3 regions of the Pseudoalteromonas sp. S4492 genome follow, and region 3 is predicted to be linked to each of the others. Evidence: predicted binding sites of a transcription regulator. Region 3 holds the regulator's gene; each other region holds the start of a gene.
What was found. The regulator sigma-54, encoded in region 3, starts transcription at its own class of promoters, with help from an activator protein. The targets are predictions, from matches to a motif close to GTTGGCACGNNNNTNGNNT.

Region 1 (6,401 bases), on a different contig from region 3:
TAAATGACGAAGGTAACTACGACACCTCTATCGATAGCAAAGAGATTGAAACACTGAGCAAATCTGCCGGTGGTGAGATCACAAATAGCTTTTGGACTTCGGGTATTGCCGCAGGTTTAAGCGAGCGTCAAATTATGAATTTTGCTGACATCTTTGGTTGGGATGTCGACTTTGCTAATGACATTCGTAAAGGTGACCAATTTGGTCTTATTTACGAAGCTCACTATGTTGATGGTGAATACATTGGCGATGGTAAAATTATTGCCGCAGAGTTTATTAACCAGGGTGAGCGTTACACTGCTATTCGTCATACCGATGGTAATTTCTATACGCCTGAAGGCCGCAGCATGAAAAAAGCTTTCTTACGTGCGCCAGTTAACTTTAAGTATATTAGTTCGAGCTTTAACCCTCGCCGTTTGCACCCAGTTACTAAAACAGTAAAACCTCACAACGGTATCGATTACGCAGCGCGTACAGGTACGCCTGTTGTGTCATCGGGTAACGGTAAAGTAATTAAAGCAGGTTACAGCAAATACAATGGTAACTATGTATTTATTAGCCATGGCACTCAGTATGTGACTAAGTACTTACACTTAGATAAGAAAATGGTTAAAACTGGCCAGAAAGTAAAACAAGGTCAGAAGATTGGTACTGTTGGTGCGACAGGTCGCGTAACTGGCCCACACTTACACTATGAATTCTTAGTAAACGGTGTACACCGTAACCCGAAAACGGTCAAACTTCCTAAATCAGAGCCACTTCCGCGCGATGAATTAGCTAAGTTTAAACCGATTGCTGATAACTTCTTAGCGCAATTACAACGCAACCGCGAATTGCAATTAGCGTTAAATAAGTAAGCTTCTAATATCAAAAAAGCCGCTCCAGGAAACTGCAGCGGCTTTTTTAATATCTTTAATTTTACTACTTCCAAAGCAGTACATAGATAAGCTGTATAACTAACGAAATCATCACCAAGGGCCAAACATACTTGGCGTATTTAGTTGCTTTATCAAGCCCCGTTCTAGCGCTGTACTTTTCAAGCAGTGGCACCAAAATCACTAACGCCACAAACAAACACAGCAAAATCACAAATACATTCACTAGGCTTCCTTTCTTGTAAAATATTAAGGTTCACTATACCTAAATTGAAGGCAAAAAAAAGCGCAGTAAAATTACTGCGCCAGTCGGTTGGAAGTAAAACGACTTAGCCAACAATTGCTAACAGAATACCTGCTGCAACGGCACTTCCTAATACCCCTGCTACATTTGGTCCCATGGCATGCATCAACAAGAAGTTATGCGGGTTGCTCTCAAGGCCTACCTTATTAACCACCCGTGCGGCCATTGGTACCGCTGATACACCCGCTGCACCTACTAATGGGTTGATTGGCGATTTAGAGAATTTATTTAGGCCCTTCGCCATAAACACCCCTGATGCTGTTCCAATTGCAAAGGCCAGAGCACCTAATACCAAAATACCAATCGTTTCTACGGTTAAGAACTTATCTGCCGCAAGCTTTGAGCCTACCGCTAAGCCTAAGAAAATAGTGGTAATGTTGATGATTTCGTTTTGTGCACTATTGCTTAAACGATCAACCACGCCCGATTCACGCATCAAGTTACCTAAGCAGAACATACCGACCAGCGGTGTTGCTGCAGGTAAAAACAAGATGGTTAAACTAAGCACCATTAACGGAAAAACAATTTTCTCTTTTTTCGATACGGTACGAAGTTGCGGCATTTGAATTTCGCGCTCTTCTTGCGTTGTTAGTGCACGCATAATTGGCGGCTGAATAATTGGCACTAGCGCCATATAAGAATAAGCTGCTACAGCAATCGCCCCCAGTAAATCAGGTGCTAGCTTAGATGCTAAGAAAATAGCTGTTGGACCATCTGCCCCACCAATAATGGCAATTGCCGATGCGTCTTGTAGTGTAAATTCAAAGCCAGGAATATAGTTAAGCAGTATTGCACCAAATAAAGTTGCGAAAATACCAAATTGCGCAGCCGCACCTAACAGCAACATACGCGGATTAGCGATTAAGGCACTAAAGTCAGTCAGCGCCCCTACTCCCATAAAGATCAAAAGTGGGAATACCCCAGAGTCGATCCCAATATGGTACACGTAATACAAAAGGCCGCCCGGCTCAGATAACCCAGCTACTGGAATATTAGTTAAAATAGCTCCAAAACCAATCGGTAATAACAACAGTGGCTCAAAGTTACGGGCGATTGCTAAATAGAGCAGCAAGCAACCAACCGCAATCATGATCAATGCCGGAAAAGTAAAGTTAGCAATACCCGTGGCATGCCAGAGGTTTAAAACACCATCCATCCTCTGTCTCCTATGCCAGCGCGATTAGCGCATCGCCAGTGGCAACAGAGTCGCCCTCTGCCACTAATACTTCTGCAACTGTACCTGAGTGTGCGGCGCGAATTTCAGTTTCCATTTTCATCGCTTCCATAATGATAACCACATCACCTTCGTTAACGGTTTGACCTGGTTTCACTTTCACTTTGAAAATATTACCTGCCAACGGTGCATTGAGTGTTTCGCCCGCTGACGCTGACGCCGACTGAGGAATTAACTCACTGTCTTTTAGGGTTACTTCTTTAAGCTCACCACCTTGCGCTACGACGACATCGTAAACTTTACCATCAACTTTAACGCTGTACTGCTCTGCTTTTACAGGGCTTGAAGCAGCAGGAGTTGCTTCAGGTTTAGCAACTTCACCCGTTGGAATTGCTTCAAATGCATCTGGGTTGTTGCGGTTTTTAATAAATTTAAGGCCAATTTGTGGGAACAATGCATAAGTAAGTACATCATCAATCACATCATCAGCAAGCTCTAAGCCTTGCTCTATAGCTTCGCTTAATAACTCTGCTTCTAGCTTCTCAAGCTCAGGCTCTAGCTTATCAGCAGGGCGGCACGTAATTGCTTCAGCGCCCTCAAGTACTCGCTCTTGCAACTCTTTATTCATAGGCGCTGGTGTTGCACCATATTCACCTTTCAGCACACCCGCTGTTTCTTTTGTGATGGTTTTGTAACGCTCGCCAGTTAGTACATTTAGTACTGCTTGAGTACCGACAATCTGTGAGGTCGGTGTAACAAGTGGGATATAACCTAAATCTTCACGAACACGTGGGATCTCAAGTAACACTTGGTCAAGCTTATCAGCTGCACCTTGCTCTTTAAGCTGGTTTTCCATGTTAGTTAACATGCCGCCCGGTACTTGGGCTAATAAGATACGACCATCAACGCCTTTAAGGCTACCTTCAAAAGCGGCATACTTTTTACGAACATCACGGAAATAAGCAGCAATTTCTTCCAATTGGTTTAAATCAAGACCAGTATCTCGCTCTGTGCCTTCAACAATTGAAACTATGGTTTCTGTGGCGCTATGACCATAAGTCATACTCATTGACGAAATAGCTGTATCAAGCATATCGATACCCGCATCGATTGCTTTTTGGTATGTTGCAGTGCTTAAACCTGTGGTCGCATGGCATTGCATCGCAATAGGAATAGACACGGTTTCTTTTAAGCCTTTGATCAACTGCTCACAATCGTATGGCTTAAGTAAACCCGCCATATCTTTGATACAAATTGAATGGCAACCAAGATCTTCTAGTTGCTTAGCAAGTTTCAGCCACATATCAAGTGTATGCACTGGGCTTACTGTGTATGAAATTGTACCTTGAGCGTGTGCACCTACTTTTACCGCTGCTTTAATCGCGGTTTCAAGGTTACGTACATCGTTCATCGCATCGAAAATACGGAATACATCAACACCGTTTTTATGAGCTCGCTCAACAAACTTTTCGACTACATCATCAGCATAATGGCGGTAGCCTAAAAGGTTTTGCCCGCGCAGTAACATTTGCTGCTTAGTGTTTGGCATTGCAGCTTTTAGCTCGCGAATACGTTGCCAAGGATCTTCACCTAAATAACGGATACACGAGTCAAACGTTGCACCACCCCATGATTCAATAGACCAATAACCCGCATTATCGAGTTTTTCTGCCATGGGTAACATGTCGTCTAAGCGCATACGCGTTGCCAAAAGAGACTGGTGTGCGTCACGCAATACTAATTCGGTTAGTTTTAATTTAGCCATGTTTGAGCTGCCCCGTTATTTTTGTTTATTTCGAAATTGAGCAATTGCAGCGCTGATAGCTGCAATATGTGCCTGTGGCACACCCTGTTGAGGTTGAATTTTTGCTGTTCGCGTAGGTTCTGCAGTTGCAGGATCGTCGAATCGACCCACGACTTTCGACATTAAGATCACCGCAGAAATCAAAATGCTCAGAAAAACAAACACGCCAACCATGCCTGTCACCATCAAACTGGCCGCAGTGGTGAGTAATCCACCTATATCCATACGACTCCCCTCGCTTACTTATAATAAAAAGTCATTTTTGTTAAATAATTATGCACCAATGATAACAAAGAAAATCAATTTGCATAGCACTATTGTAAATTGGTAAAACCAATTAAATTTAAAATAACATGACACACATATAATTAACACCCCACTATTCACGCATTTAAAGCCCCGTTATAGATGATATAAATAGTCAATATAGCCAAGCGTTATATGCTGAACTATTAATTAATAGCAACAAAATGACTAAAAACCACACACAACAAGGCGTTAGAGCTAACCACACAAAACAAAGTTAAATTGGTCTTACCATTTTTAGTGCTTTCTTTCATTTTTCTCATGCAGCTCAATATGAAAAAATATCACTATGAATAAGTTACATGCTTACTCGTAAAAGTTACCAAATGATGAACCCTGCCAATTACAACAAAAACACATAAGCAACTGAAATTTAAGAAATAAACCTTCTGGCACAGAACTCGCTTTAGTTACATCGAACTTAAGAAAATTTAAATAGCCAAGGAGACCACTATGTTACGCTGGACAATTACTTTTTTAGTTATCGCGTTAATCGCAGCAGTGTTAGGTTTTGGCGGTATCGCAGGAGCCGCTGCAGGCATCGCTAAGATTATCTTTTTTATATTTTTAGTATTACTTGTTATTTCGCTGGTATCAGGAGCACTTAGAGGCAGTGTCCCTAAGTAGTTAAAAGCAGATAACCACTTACTTTATTTTAAATTTACAAGGAATTTCATTATGAAAAATTCAACTTTAAAAGCCGCAACTATCGCCCTATTTTCAGGTTTATTTATTATGGGTTGTGAAGACAACACCGCTGAAGAAGCTGGCGAACGTATTGACGAAGCAATTACTGATACACAAAATGCAGTTGAAGATGCATGTGAAGAAGTAAAAGAAGGTGTTAACGCAAAAGAAACTAACTGCTAATAACACACCTTAATTAAGAAAAGCGGCAAAGTGCCGCTTTTTTGTGTATGCGAGTTAGCGAGTTAGCGAGTTAGCGAGTTAGCGAGTTAGCGAGTTAGCGACTTTAGGCTGCAAGCTGCTTGTGTCAAGTAGCTTGCTAACTTTACCCTTTCCCCTAGAAACTCGCTAACTTGTTGGGTTTCGCTCCGCTCTACCCTACGTCACGTAGATTTAAGAAACATCGCGCGAAATAAATTTCACGCCTACGCGTGGTTAAACCGCTGCTACCTCAAGCTCGCTACCTTTACTCTTTCCCCTTGAAACTCGCTAACTTATTTGTTTTATCTGACGGCTGAAAGCTAATAGCTCCTCTCCCTAGAAACTCGTTAACTTGTTGGGTTTCGCTCCGCTCTAACCAACCTACCGGCTCTTTTTTAATCTGATAGCTGACGGCTGAAAGCTGATGGCTCATTTCCCTAGAAACTCGCTAACTTGTTGGGTTTCGCTCCGCTCTAACCTACGTTATTACTCACAAACCTTAGTGAGGGGCTCGTTTGTCGTTACACTCGCTATATGCCACTGGCCGTCATTAAAACTCACCTTAGCTACATCGCTAACGGCAAAATCACCGGGGACATTTAAGCGCGTTAAGTTACTCGCTAGCTGCTGCTGACAATATGGGCCGGTATCGCCATGCATCACGAGCACAGGCTTTGTGGTGTGCTTTGCGAAGTCGCTGATAGCATCACGGTACACTTTAAAGGCATCACAATCGCTGCGCTGTGATTCGCTGCAAGCGGGTTTACTGGTTGGATGGTAAATGTCAGCTTGAAAGCCAAACACATAGGCCTTAGCATCCTGATGAACAAGTGCTTGCTTTAACCAAGTTAAGTTGTACTTATCACGTTTGTCAGCGGCATCAAGTGCTGCGTTTTTGTCACTTTTTAAAATTTGCGAGCGGCCGTTAAAAGTGCCCGGTATATGCAAAGTACGAAATTCAATGTCATCAAACTGCCAACGAGCATTTTCTAGCATTTCAGCCTGTGTGGCATAACCCTGTAGTTGCTGTGCATTTTTTGTATAAGCATC
Region 2 (6,401 bases), on a different contig from region 3:
ATGAAGCAAACATTATGTCTGCGATGCTGGCAAAGCGTATGGGCGCACAAAAAACCATGGTGCTTATTCAGCGTGGCGCTTATGTTGACCTAGTACAAGGCGGTGAAATTGATATTGCTATTTCACCTCAGCAAGCCACTATCTCGGCGCTGCTAACACACGTACGTCGTGGTGACATTGTTAACGTTTATTCATTACGTAAGGGCGCAGCAGAAGCCATTGAGGCTGTCGCTCACGGTGATGAGCATACTTCTAAAGTTGTTGGCCGAGCTATTGCTGATATTAAGCTACCAGCTGGAACAACCATTGGTGCAATTGTGCGTAACGATGATGTACTGATTGCCCATGACGATACCATTATTCAGTCGGGTGACCATGTCATCATGTTCTTGATTGATAAAAAGCATATTACGGTTGTAGAAAAACTATTCCAAGTAAGTGCTATCTTCTTGTAAACGAAAAAAGCAGCCATGACAGCTGCTTTACGACTCTTGAAGTGAAAGTACCTAACTTTTCTAAAAGATTCTATTGAATTTGAGCGAATTCTTCTTTTGAAAGTTCGCCATTACCATCGCTATCTAGCTCTGGAAATAACTTTTCAAGCTGCATATTTGCAGACGCTTCTTCTTTACTGATCACACCATCACCGTCGGTATCGAACGTTGCAAAGCTTACGCCTTGTGCAAAGGATGCTGATGATGTTGCTAGTGCTAAAATTGCAATTGTTGTGCTTAACTGTTTCATAATAACTACCTCAAAATTTGAAAAGAGTGAAATCCGTTTCTGAGATCCCTGTTTAGTGGAAATTGGTATAACTACGTACTAACTCAGTTATTCGGCTTCAGAAAACTCTGCTTCAGTAAGGACGCCGTCACCATTCACGTCTAATGTTTTAAACTGCGACATAATTTTTGCGTCAACGGCTGCTTCACTTTTGCTAACCACGCCGTTACCGTCTACGTCTAAGGTGTCAAAATCAGTTGCGGCAAAAGCTGCTGAAGAAGATGCAAGTGCGATTAAAGCTAATGTTTTATTTACTGTTTTCATAATCATATTCCTTCAATTTTAAGAGTGTTAGCTGATCACACTTCCAATGTTGTCCTTTGTCATGGATTCCCTTATCCATTTAGGCTGTCTTTGGCAGCTCAGAACTAATCAGCTAAATAAACTGGTTTTGCTTAATCACATTAAGCTTTTGAAAATTCTTGTTTCGATAACTCACCGTTACCGTCAGTGTCTAATTCACTGAATTTGCTCATAAGCTCTGCATCTACCGATGCTTCGCTTTGGCTGATAACACCATTGCCATCAACATCTAAGGTATCGAAATCACTCATCGCAAATGCTGCTGATGAAGATACTAGGGCCATAAGTGCTAGTGTTTTATTTACTGTGTTCATAATGTCATTCCTTCAAAGTGTGTTGTCTTGAGTTAGAAGTCCTTTTCAGTGTGTCCTTACAATGAAATTAAGCTTTTGAGTACTCTTGTTTAGACAGCTCACCGTTGCCGTCTGTATCAAGCTCTTTGAATTGGCTCATTAACGTTTCGCTTACTGATGCTTCGCTTTTGCTGATTGCGCCATCGCCATTAACATCCAATGTGTCAAAGTCAGCGGCAAACGCTGCAGATGAAGTTGCAAGAGCTACAAGTGCTAAAGTTTTGTGTAACGTTTTCATAATCACTATTCCTTCAATGTTGTCTCAACTGTGATAAAGGATATGTTCCTGAATCAGTTTTTCTCTGTGTTCGCTAAGACTATTTCAACTTCGATGCCAAAGTTAAAAATAACAACAAAATCACATAGTTGAGTTGAAGAATCGATATTTTCAGGAAAATAGCCCGATTTATTTGTTGCTGTTTTGCAACAAGCTCAATGGTTGGTTTTACGCTTCTTTTAAAATCAATGACTTATGAAGTATAAAATGGAGACAATAGTGATTTATTTGGATTAAAAAACAGAGAAATTAGGAATTTGAAAATAAACTCTATCTGAACAACAAAACTTAAAGAAAAAAATCGAAATTAATTTAACAAATAAGATATTGATTTAATTGGTTATTTTGGTTTTCTTATAAATTAATTTTGATATCTATAGGTTTAAATCGAGGAAAATAGCCATTTTGTTGCAAAATGGCGAATTGGCATTAGCTATCCAATACTGAAAGGTCAATTAGGTGCTCTTTCATAAACGCTTTCATTTCATCTTCACTGGTATCAAGCTGCACACCGAGCATAAAACCACCCGCTCTTTTGCGTACGCTGCATACTGTGCCATTAAACTCTCGTTTGCTCAGTGTGATTTGGCCACTTTGCCCTTTCAAAGCGCTTAAATCCTCATTGCTATTAATATCAAACTGAACCCCTGTGAGTGAAATATCTTTAATTAGCCCAGCCAGTTTTTGCTCTGCAATCACTAAATTTGCCGGGAATAACGTAGGAATACGCGCTTCACTACGCAAACTAAACAGCTGTACTTGCTGAGGAAAGTCGAGAAATATTAAGCGATGCGGATGCGATGCCAAGGCGTTTATTTGCTGACGAAAAGCAATCACTTGCCCACCGCCCGCTTCAAGTACAGCCCGTATAACAACCATCACCCCATCTTTGATGAAATCACTGCCATTCGCTAAACGCTTTGTGGATGGATAATTGATTATGATGTACTGATCATTCATCAATCCTATGAATTCTGTTTTTACGCGTTTACTGTCGGTTGGTGTGGTAATTTCAACATCCACCAAGCTACCTGCAGGGATACAGGTGAGCTTCTCAAGATTACGTTGTTTTTGAGTTTTTGGCACAGTAATGCCTCCACTTCTAGATAATCACCTTGCTATGGTTAGCCTCGCCAGAAGGTTGGCGTAAACAACACTAATAAGGTGAATATTTCTAAACGACCAAATACCATCGCAATAGTAAGTAGCCATTTTGCCGTATCAGAAATCGCCCCGTAATGAGCAGCGACTTCACCTAAACCTGGACCTAAATTATTTAAACATGCTGCCGTTGCCGAGAATGCACTGATGTTATCCATACCGGTGCCCATCAGCGCCAACATGATAATGACAAACACCAAAGCATACGCCGAGAAGAAGCCCCAAACGGCTTCTACAACTTTATCTGGGAGTGCTTTTCGGCCTAATTTAATTGAGTAAATAGCCCTCGGGTGCACAAGACGATTAAGCTCACGAATACCTTGCAAGTAAAGTAAGAACACCCGTACAACCTTCATACCACCACCGGTAGAGCCGGCACAGCCGCCAATAAAGCTTGAAAAAATAAGTAAAATAGGTAGGAACAGTGGCCATGCTGAGAAGTTGTCAGTCGCAAAGCCCGCAGTGGTACTCATTGATACCGCTTGGAACATAGCTTGGTCGAGAGTCTCATCACCATCGGCATATATATTATTTGAAGACAGTACAGTAAAACAAACAATGACCAATGCTAATTGAATCAATAAAAACACTTTAAATTCAGGGTCGCGTAAATAAACACGAAGACTGCGCGACGATACCGCAGCATAGTGAAGCGAAAAGTTAATAGCAGCAATTAATAAGAACACGACACAGATAAAGTTAATTAATGGGCTATCAAACTGCCCCATTGATGCGTCGTAAGTAGAAAAGCCACCAATCGCAATTGTTGAGAATGAATGACAGATTGCATCAAACCAATCCATCCCTGCAGCCCAGTACGCAAGCGTACAAGCTATCGTAAGTGATACATAGATATACCAAAGGTGCTTTGCGGTATCGGCAATACGCGGCGTCATTTTCGAGTCTTTAACCGGACCAGGCGTTTCTGCACGGTATAGCTGCATACCACCGACCCCTAGCATGGGCAGTACCGCGACCGCGAGTACGATGATCCCCATACCGCCTAACCATTGCAATTGCTGGCGATAAAAAAGCACTGATTTAGGTAGATATTCTATGCCCGTAAGTACGGTAGCCCCTGTCGTTGTAAGCCCTGAAAAGGCCTCAAATACGGAGTCAGCTAAGGAAAGATTAGGCTCTTGTAAGAACACTAAAGGCACCGCAGCGAAGGTGCCTAGTACCAGCCAGAACAAGACCACAATCAAGAAGCCTTCTCGGGCTTTAAGGTCACCATGCTCATGACGGTTTGGATAATAAGCCGCTAAACCAATCACAACACTAAAGATAAAAGCGAGAACGAATGGCACACCACCACCGTCTTTGTAGATCAAAGACACCAGCGCCGGAGGCACCATAGTGATACTAAATAACGCCACCAGCTGGCCGAGAATTTTTATTATGGTACGAAATTGCATCTAGGCGTATCGCTTTCTTATTAATTGTTTAGCTAATACAGTTTATTGTCTTACAGGCTTAATTGTAAGTAAACGGAATGTATTATTTTTACATTTCAAACTTTTCTGACTTTTAGGCTCACTGCACCGTGAGTCAATTCATGAACATCATGAATAGCTTGCTCGGCTTGTCGACTATCGATCTCAATTTTCCAGGCAATATTCTCTGCAAACTGTTTATCGATATTAAGCACTTGATACTGGCTTTTTAATAATTGTTCAATTGCACCCTGTGCGCTGTAATCACTTTGACCTACCAGTTCAACACTCGGTACCTTGGTAATGGTTTTAAGCTCACGCATGGCATTATTTAAACTACCGCCGTAAGCCCGCACAAGCCCACCAGTGCCGAGTTTAATACCGCCAAAATAACGAGTTACCACCGCTGTTATTTCACCAATACCAGAGCCTGTTAATACATTAAGCATGGGTTTACCTGCTGTGCCATTGGGTTCACCATCATCAGAAAAACCATACACATGACTACCACCAGGGTTTCCTGCAACATGAGCCCAGCAATTATGACGAGCATCACTGTATTTCTCTTGGATTTCTTTGATAAAGGCTTTCGCCGAGGTTAGATCTGGCGTGTGGGCAATATGCACAATAAACGTGCTTTTTTTAATTTCTTCTTGGTAAAAAACCGGTTCAGCCGGGTATTGGTATTCAGACATAATTGCTTATCTAAAAAAATGGGGCCTATTGGCCCCGATATTCACTAACCTTCACCATTAATCTAAGTGTAGATCACGGGTCATGTTTTCTAGGCTATCTTCATGAACGATGATGTTATCTTCAATACGGATACCGCCAAATGGCTTAAGCGCTTCAACCTTTTCCCAGTTAATGAACTGTTTGTTGTCTGTTTGCGCAAGGTCGCCTAATAACGAGTCGATGAAGTATAAACCAGGTTCAATAGTAAATACTTGGTTCTTTTCGATTAAACGCGTACAGCGAAGGAACGGATGGCCTTCAGGTGGCGCCTGATGAGTACCTTTATCATCAGCCATAAAACCACCCATATCATGAACTTGTAAACCTAAGTGATGGCCAAGACCATGCGGGAAGAAGGTTGAACTAATACCACGTTCAACAATTTCAGCGGCTGGTAATTTCACAATATTAAAGTCGCTAAGCACTTGCGCTACACGTTGGTGGCAATCTAAATGTAATTCACCATATAACAAGCCAGGCTTTAATGCTTTTCCTAAAGCAATTTGATGCTCAGTCATGACCTTAATTAGATCGCTAAATTCGCCCGACTTTTTGAAGTCATAAGTACGTGTAATATCAGCAGCATAGCCGTTAAAGTTTGCACCAGCATCAATCAAGAAAGAGCGATGTGTTTGCGGCGCTTTTGGCTCAAAATGAGTGTAGTGTAAAATTGCACAGTTTTCATTGAGCGCAACGATATTGCCGTAAGGCATCTCGTTTTCGCTTTGACGGGTAGCCATAAGATAAGCTTGTTGAATATCAAACTCTGAGCCACCAGCAAAAAATGTGTCACGTGCTGCTTTATGGCCCTCTACCGCAATACGGTTTGCTTGGCGTAAACATTCAAGCTCATACTGTGTTTTATAAGCACGGTGAAAATGCAAGTAGTTCATAACAGGTTCTGGGTTCATAATGCTAAAGCCCAGCGCTTGCGCTACTTCTAAATACTCACCAATGTAGGCGTAATTTGCTTTGTCATAAGGAAGTAATTTTTCGACCTGATCTGGCTGTACTAATAATTCAATATCAAAATACTCAGCCCAAAAATCACGCGGCTCATCAGGCACTTTATGCCAAAAATCCACTGGACGATAAAAAATAAGCTTAGGTTTAGATACACCATCAACCACAATCCAACAATGAGGGTTGTCGATCACTGGTAACCACGCTTTAAATTGCGGATTCACTTTAAACGGATAATACATGTCATCTAAAAACTGACGCTTAGCCTGACCTGAGTGAATTACTAACCCTTCTAAACCTTCGCGCTCTGTAATTGTGCGAGTACGTTGTTGCAAGGTTGCAATATGTTCGGCGTATAACACCGCTAATTTATCCATAGTAAACCCATCTTTA
Region 3 (6,401 bases):
AAGCGTGCATCAAATACGTAGTCAGCTTCTTTTGGTATACCGTGCTTAAAGCCAAACGACATAAAAGTAATAATCAGCTTTTTATCTTTTTTACCTAAGATCTTTTCGCGAATTGATTCAGCTAACTGATGAACACTCAAATCGGTGGTGTCAATCATAAAATCAGCGCGGGTGATCAGCACATCGAGCAATATTTTTTCTTGTTTAATAGCAAGATCGAGTGGCAAAGAATCAATCGATAATGGATGTAAGCGGCGTGTTTCTGAAAAGCGCTTTATCAGGGTTTGATCATCACTATCTAAGTAAAATAGCGTTGGGTTTGCAAACCCTGGTAGGTATTCAAGAATATCATTAAATTCTTGCTGCTCTTTCGGTAAGTTACGTACGTCGATACTGACTGCTATTTTATCGTAATTATCAGATACGCTACGTACGAGTGAAGGCAGCAAATTCACTGGAATATTATCAACGCAATAATAGCCTAAGTCTTCAAGTACTCGTAAAGCGACCGATTTACCTGAGCCTGAGCGACCGCTGATAATGATTAATTCCATTTATGCCTCTGCTGATATGACCTGAAACAGTTGCTGATCGGTTGTAGCACTGCGTAACTGTTTACAAAATTCTTTATCTTTAAGTCTATCAGCAATTGTTGATAAGGTCTTTAGGTGAAGCTGACAGTCACCATCTGGTACGATGAGTGCCACAAATATATCAACCGGGCGGTTATCAATAGCATCAAAATTGATGGGTGATTCACTCACTATGATAAACGCATGGGGTTCATCGGCACCGCTCATTCGACCATGGGGAATAGCAATACCGCGACCGATGCCGGTGCTGCCTAGTTTTTCTCGGTTGAGCAAAGCATCTAGGATATCTTGTTGCGATAAATGAGGAAGCTGCTGGTGGGCCAGTTCGCTGATATATTCAAGAATTCTTTTTTTGCTATTAAAAAGGACCGCAGCTTTGCTGCAGTCCTGGTTAGTAAGTGAACTTAGTTTCATAATTTAATGTCGAGCTAATTTCTCTTTGTGTTTAATGACTTGGCGATCAAGCTTATCGATCAGTGAGTCAATGGCTGCGTACATATCTTGATGTTCTGTAGAAGCGAACAATTCGCCTCCGTTTACATGTAAAGTTGCTTCTGCTTTTTGGCTTAATTTTTCTACATCTAGAATGACATGAACATTATTTATATGGTCAAAATGCCTTTCTAGTTTCGCAAACTTGGTGTTTACATAGTCTCTTAATGAATCAGTGATTTCTACATGACGACCAGTTAAATTTAGTTGCATAAGCATTTTTCCTTCTATGTAAAACGTCTAAATCAAACTCTTGCGCTGATTAGACGGAGGTATTGCTAGAGACTCACGATATTTTGCAATTGTACGTCTAGCTACTTTAATTCCTTGCTCAGCCAATATATCTGCAATTTTACTATCACTCAATGGTTTAGCTGAGTTTTCTGCGGCCACTAACTTCTTGATTAAAGCGCGTATTGCCGTAGAAGAACACTCACCACCATTTTCGGTGCTGACATGGCTTGAGAAGAAATATTTCAACTCAAAAATACCCCTCGGGGTATGCATATATTTTTGCGTTGTTACACGTGAAATTGTCGATTCATGCATTTCGACCATTTCAGCAACATCATTTAGCACCATCGGCTTCATCGCTTCAGGGCCGTGCTCAAAGAAAGCTTGTTGTTGTTGAACGATACAGTTGGTTACTTTTAATAACGTATCGTTACGGCTTTCTAAGCTCTTAATAAACCACTTTGCTTCTTGTAAGTGAGAGCGAATAAATTGGCTGTCGCTACTCGATTTTACTGAGCGAGACATAGCCGCATATTGGCTGTTTACTCTAATCTTTGGCATACAATCTGGGTTTAACTCAACCACCCAGCGACCTTTTACTTTTTTCACTGATACATCAGGTATAACGTACTCAGACTCTTCGCGTACTATGCTATCCGCAGGCTTAGGATTTAAGCTGTGAATAAGCGTCATCACTTCTTTAAGCTCATTTTCTTTAAGCTTAGTCTTTTTCATCAAAGTGCGATAGTCGCGACTCGCTAATAATTCGATATGCTCAGATAAAACCATTTTAGTTTCAGCTAAATATGGTGTGCTAGCGTCAAATTGACGAAGCTGAATACACAGGCATTCTTGTAAACTGCGCGCGCCAATACCAACAGGATCGAATAATTGTATTCTTTTTAAGACCGCTTCAACTTCATCAAGTTCGATTTCTTCTTCATCGTTATTTTGATTAAAGCTTTCGACAATATCTTCACAGCTGATCGTTAAAATACCTGAGTCGTCTATGGCTTCTACTATGGCTACGGCAATCGCTTCGTCAGTTGGGCTAAATGGCGTGAGCTGTAATTGCCACATTAGGTATTCTTGTAGGGTTTCAGTTGATGCGCCTTGGTAAATAGACTCATCTTCAGGCATAGGTCCTGATGATGTTGATGGGGCAGCACTCATGTACTCGTCCCACGTGACGTCCATTGCTAAGTCATCACTTACGGTGTCTTTATTGAGGGCGTCACTGCTTTCTTGCTCGTATTCGCTAGGTGCTTCTTCTGCAGACGCGCTTAGTTGCATATCGTCAGATTCAGCTTTTTGCTCATTCTTACCGATACTTTCTTCGTTGTAATCAGCCTCTTCCACTTCAAGTAGGGGATTACTATCAAGCGCTTCTTGAATTTCTTGCTGGAGATCCAATGTACTGAGCTGCAACAAACGAATCGCTTGTTGCAGTTGTGGAGTCATTGTAAGTTGCTGGCCCATGCGCAGCTGTAATGATTGCCTCATGTATCCCTAACAATCCTTTTTAAGTTATCGATGACTGTGCTGTGACAGTTAAAAAATTATCGATTTATTGTCATTGTTATAAGTCTAGCAGATGCTCTAGTCGGTGGCGTAATGGTTACAGCCTGAATTGCTCGCCTAGATATACATCACGTACAGTTTGGTCAGCTAATACGTGCTCAGGTGTGCCTGATGCAATTAGCTCCCCATGAGAAACAATGTAGGCTTTTTCACAAACATCAAGGGTTTCTCTAACATTATGGTCAGTAATGAGTACCCCAATACCGCGGTTTTTTAGGTGCTCAATAATTTTCTTTATATCTAACACTGAAATTGGATCAACACCAGCAAAAGGCTCATCTAAAAGGATAAATTTAGGATTTGCGGCTAATGCGCGAGCAATTTCAACGCGGCGACGTTCGCCACCTGACAGCGCCATACCTTGGCTGTCACGGATATGTTGAATGCTAAATTCGTCGAGTAAGCTGTTTAGCGTTTCTTCGCGGGTGGTTTTATTTAGATCTTTACGGGTTTCTAAAATTGCCATCAAGTTTTGATAAACCGTCAACTTTCTAAAAATTGACGACTCTTGCGGCAGATAACCAATACCTAAACGTGCGCGGCTATGCATTGGTAAAAGCGTAATGTCGTTATCATCAATGCTGATTTTACCTTTGTCGCTAGGTACTAAGCCTACAATCATATAGAAGGTTGTCGTTTTACCTGCGCCATTTGGACCAAGTAAACCAACAATGCTGCCAGCTTCAACTTCAAGGCCTACATTTTTAACCACTTGGCGGCCTTTGTAGCTCTTAGCTAAAAGCTCTGCTTTTAATGTGCTCATGGTTGGCCTTTGTTATCTTTTTTGTTTTCAACTGGAACGAGGATCGTGTGTACGCGATCTGTTGAGTTTTCGTCTTTTTCTGCGCTGATCAGCTGTTGAGCCATATCGTAGGTAATGCTTTTGGCCGTTACTTTTTGACCCGATTGAGTGACTTCAGCTTCGCCATTGAGTGTTAAGAAGCGTTTCGCAACATCGTAACGTACTTCTTGTGCACTGGCGCTCATTACGGTGCCATCAGCTTGCTTTTCTTCGAAATAAGCAGGATTACCTGTCGCGATAATTAATTCGACAGTGCCTTCGGTGTCTCCACCGTGTGCTTCAAGACGCTCAGCTGTAATACGACGATTACCATGCACGATCTCTACGTTACCTTCGAATATGCCAACGCCATCTTTTAGTTTACCAACTTGGCGGTCTGAGCTAATGCTAATTTGTGCGCCAGTTTGCTCAGCAGCCGCGCCTGAAAACGCGATCAATAAGCTTGGGATCAGGAGTAGTTTCTTAAGTTTATTGGTCATAGTATATGGTTCGTGTATGGTTAGTTAACTCAACAATTTCGGTTTTTAGATCGGCTTTTAAGCCTTTCCCGGTAATCTTTAAATTCGGTCCTGTTAGCGTCACAGGTTGCTTAGAAAACATGGTCATTTTATCAATGTCGACATTAATGTTTTCAGCTTTAATATCTTCGATCATGCCGTTGTGGGTTAAGTTTTTAGCAACCACATCCCCTTCAAAAATCAGCTGATCGTTTTCGTATAAAGTGGCTTCTTTGGCTTTTACTTGCCATACCTGCTGGTCGCCATAAATCGTAAAAATTGGTTGTTCAAAAAAGGTAAACCCTAATTGTTGATACAACTCCATTTTGGCGGCCGCCACCTTATGACTAATTTTGCCTTGTTCGTCATACGCAGTTTGCTTTAAGGCAACGGCTGTATAATCAGGCGATGCTATGATCTCGTCTTCACTACTTATTGCGTCTGTTGATTGATTAAAGTACGGGTACCATAACCACACCATGCAACAAACAAAAACAATACTCAGTAAAATACGGGCTATATTCATGCGCTGGTTCCATCGCTAGTTAACGGCTTGCCGTTTTCTAACATCAGTAAATCAGTTAATTCACGCACGGCTCCAAAGCCACCCGGTAATAACGTGGTGTAATGAGCCAGCTTTTTAATAAGCGGGTGTGCATCGTTTACAGCAACAGCAAACCCCACTTTTTCCATTACTGGTAAGTCTGGACCATCATCACCAATATAGGCAATTTGTTCATCTGTCAGCGCCAGTTTATCTTTTAACTCTTGATAAGCAATCAGCTTATCTTCTTGTCCCTGATAAATGTGCTGAACTGTTAGGCTAGTCATTCGCTGCTGAACTATTTGTGAATGGCGGCCAGTAATCACCGCGACGTCAAAACCACTATTAATAAGCGCTTTGATGCCAAAGCCATCTTTTGTATTGAACGCTTTCAGTTCTTCGCCATCATTGCCTAAATAAATGCGACCATCAGAAAACACACCATCTATATCGCAGATTAGCAATTTTACTTTTTGTGCGCGCTGACTTACATCAGGGCTAAGTGGCTGGTATAGCTCAGCGAATGTCATTGCTTAAAGAACTCCTGCTTTTAATAAGTCTTGCATATTAAGGGCACCAATTGGCGTATTGCTTTGATCCACCACAATTAAACCATTGATACGCTTACGTTCCATAATGTTTAAAGCCTCTGCTGCAAGCATATCTGGGCGCGCAGTTGTGCATGAACGAGTCATTACTTGGCTAATTGCCGTACTATGAATATCAATACGTTGCTCTAAAATTCGGCGTAAGTCACCATCAGTGAATAATCCGGCTAACTTTTCATCCGCACCAATCACCGCTGTCATACCAAGGCCTTTGGCAGACATTTCAATGAGTGCATCTTTAATGCTTTGTGTTTCGCTAACAATCGGCGTGGCATCGCCCGCGTGCATGACATCATTCAATGTCAGTAATAAACGCTTACCTAAGCTACCACCAGGGTGTGAAAGCGCAAAATCGTCGGCAGTGAAACCACGGGTTTCAAGTAGCGCAACCGCCATTGCATCACCCATTACTAACGTTGCTGTAGTACTTGCGGTTGGTGCTAGACCTAATGGACACGCTTCTTGGCTAACTTTGATGCATACATGTACATCAGACAGTTTGGCCATAGTTGAATCAGGGTTGCCTGTTAATGAAATCATCTTTGCGCCAATGCGCTTAATAACAGGAATAATGCTAAGTACTTCGCTGGTCTCACCTGAGTTTGAAATACACATCACCACATCATCGCGAGTGATCATACCTAAATCACCGTGGCTTGCTTCACCTGGGTGAACAAAAAACGCCGGTGTGCCGGTGCTAGCAAGGGTCGCAGCAATTTTATTACCAACATGGCCAGATTTACCCATACCTATAACGATAGTACGACCAGTGCATTGGTACATTAGCTGGCAAGCGTTATCGAAATCTTGGTTAATGTATTGCTCAATTTCTTGTAAGGCTTGTGCTTCAATTTCAAGTACGCGCTTGCCTTGCGCGATAAAGCTTTGTTGTGTCATTGATTATCCTATTTGGCTAAAAATATAGCCCTGATATGCAATAAATGCGACTAACAATAAGCCACCTTCTACTCTATTGATACGACGAGCACCTTTAAAGTTCAATGACATGGCAATCAATACAACCGTTGCTGCAATCATGATAAGTGCATC

Region 1: a site for sigma-54 is predicted at 4,852-4,870, ahead of CWC28_RS00135 (DUF1328 domain-containing protein). Genes of this name have one in related genera too.
Region 2: a site for sigma-54 is predicted at 1,760-1,778, ahead of CWC28_RS15015 (EF-hand domain-containing protein). Genes of this name have one in related genera too.

Annotation. Positions count from the first base shown of each region.
Region 1 covers NZ_PNCP01000001.1:18,936-25,336, forward strand. The annotation lists gene CWC28_RS00110 (peptidoglycan DD-metalloendopeptidase family protein) at 1-857, shown strand, start outside; gene CWC28_RS00115 (hypothetical protein) at 922-1,101, opposite strand; gene CWC28_RS00120 (sodium ion-translocating decarboxylase subunit beta) at 1,205-2,335, opposite strand; gene oadA (sodium-extruding oxaloacetate decarboxylase subunit alpha) at 2,346-4,118, opposite strand; gene CWC28_RS00130 (OadG family protein) at 4,134-4,382, opposite strand; gene CWC28_RS00135 (DUF1328 domain-containing protein) at 4,917-5,090, shown strand; gene CWC28_RS00140 (hypothetical protein) at 5,142-5,333, shown strand; gene CWC28_RS00145 (hypothetical protein) at 5,838-6,401, opposite strand, start outside.
Region 2 covers NZ_PNCP01000044.1:13,243-19,643, forward strand. The annotation lists gene trkA (Trk system potassium transporter TrkA) at 1-455, shown strand, start outside; gene CWC28_RS15000 (EF-hand domain-containing protein) at 526-744, opposite strand; gene CWC28_RS15005 (EF-hand domain-containing protein) at 832-1,047, opposite strand; gene CWC28_RS15010 (EF-hand domain-containing protein) at 1,188-1,400, opposite strand; gene CWC28_RS15015 (EF-hand domain-containing protein) at 1,468-1,677, opposite strand; gene CWC28_RS15020 (flagellar brake domain-containing protein) at 2,146-2,802, opposite strand; gene CWC28_RS15025 (TrkH family potassium uptake protein) at 2,841-4,292, opposite strand; gene CWC28_RS15030 (YigZ family protein) at 4,388-5,005, opposite strand; gene pepQ (Xaa-Pro dipeptidase) at 5,063-6,385, opposite strand.
Region 3 covers NZ_PNCP01000019.1:93,026-99,426, forward strand. The annotation lists gene rapZ (RNase adapter RapZ) at 1-554, opposite strand, end outside; gene ptsN (PTS IIA-like nitrogen regulatory protein PtsN) at 555-1,007, opposite strand; gene hpf (ribosome hibernation promoting factor) at 1,011-1,298, opposite strand; gene CWC28_RS05965 (RNA polymerase factor sigma-54) at 1,326-2,822, opposite strand; gene lptB (LPS export ABC transporter ATP-binding protein) at 2,938-3,663, opposite strand; gene lptA (lipopolysaccharide transport periplasmic protein LptA) at 3,660-4,181, opposite strand; gene lptC (LPS export ABC transporter periplasmic protein LptC) at 4,171-4,725, opposite strand; gene kdsC (3-deoxy-manno-octulosonate-8-phosphatase KdsC) at 4,722-5,273, opposite strand; gene CWC28_RS05990 (KpsF/GutQ family sugar-phosphate isomerase) at 5,277-6,248, opposite strand; gene CWC28_RS05995 (calcium/sodium antiporter) at 6,252-6,401, opposite strand, start outside.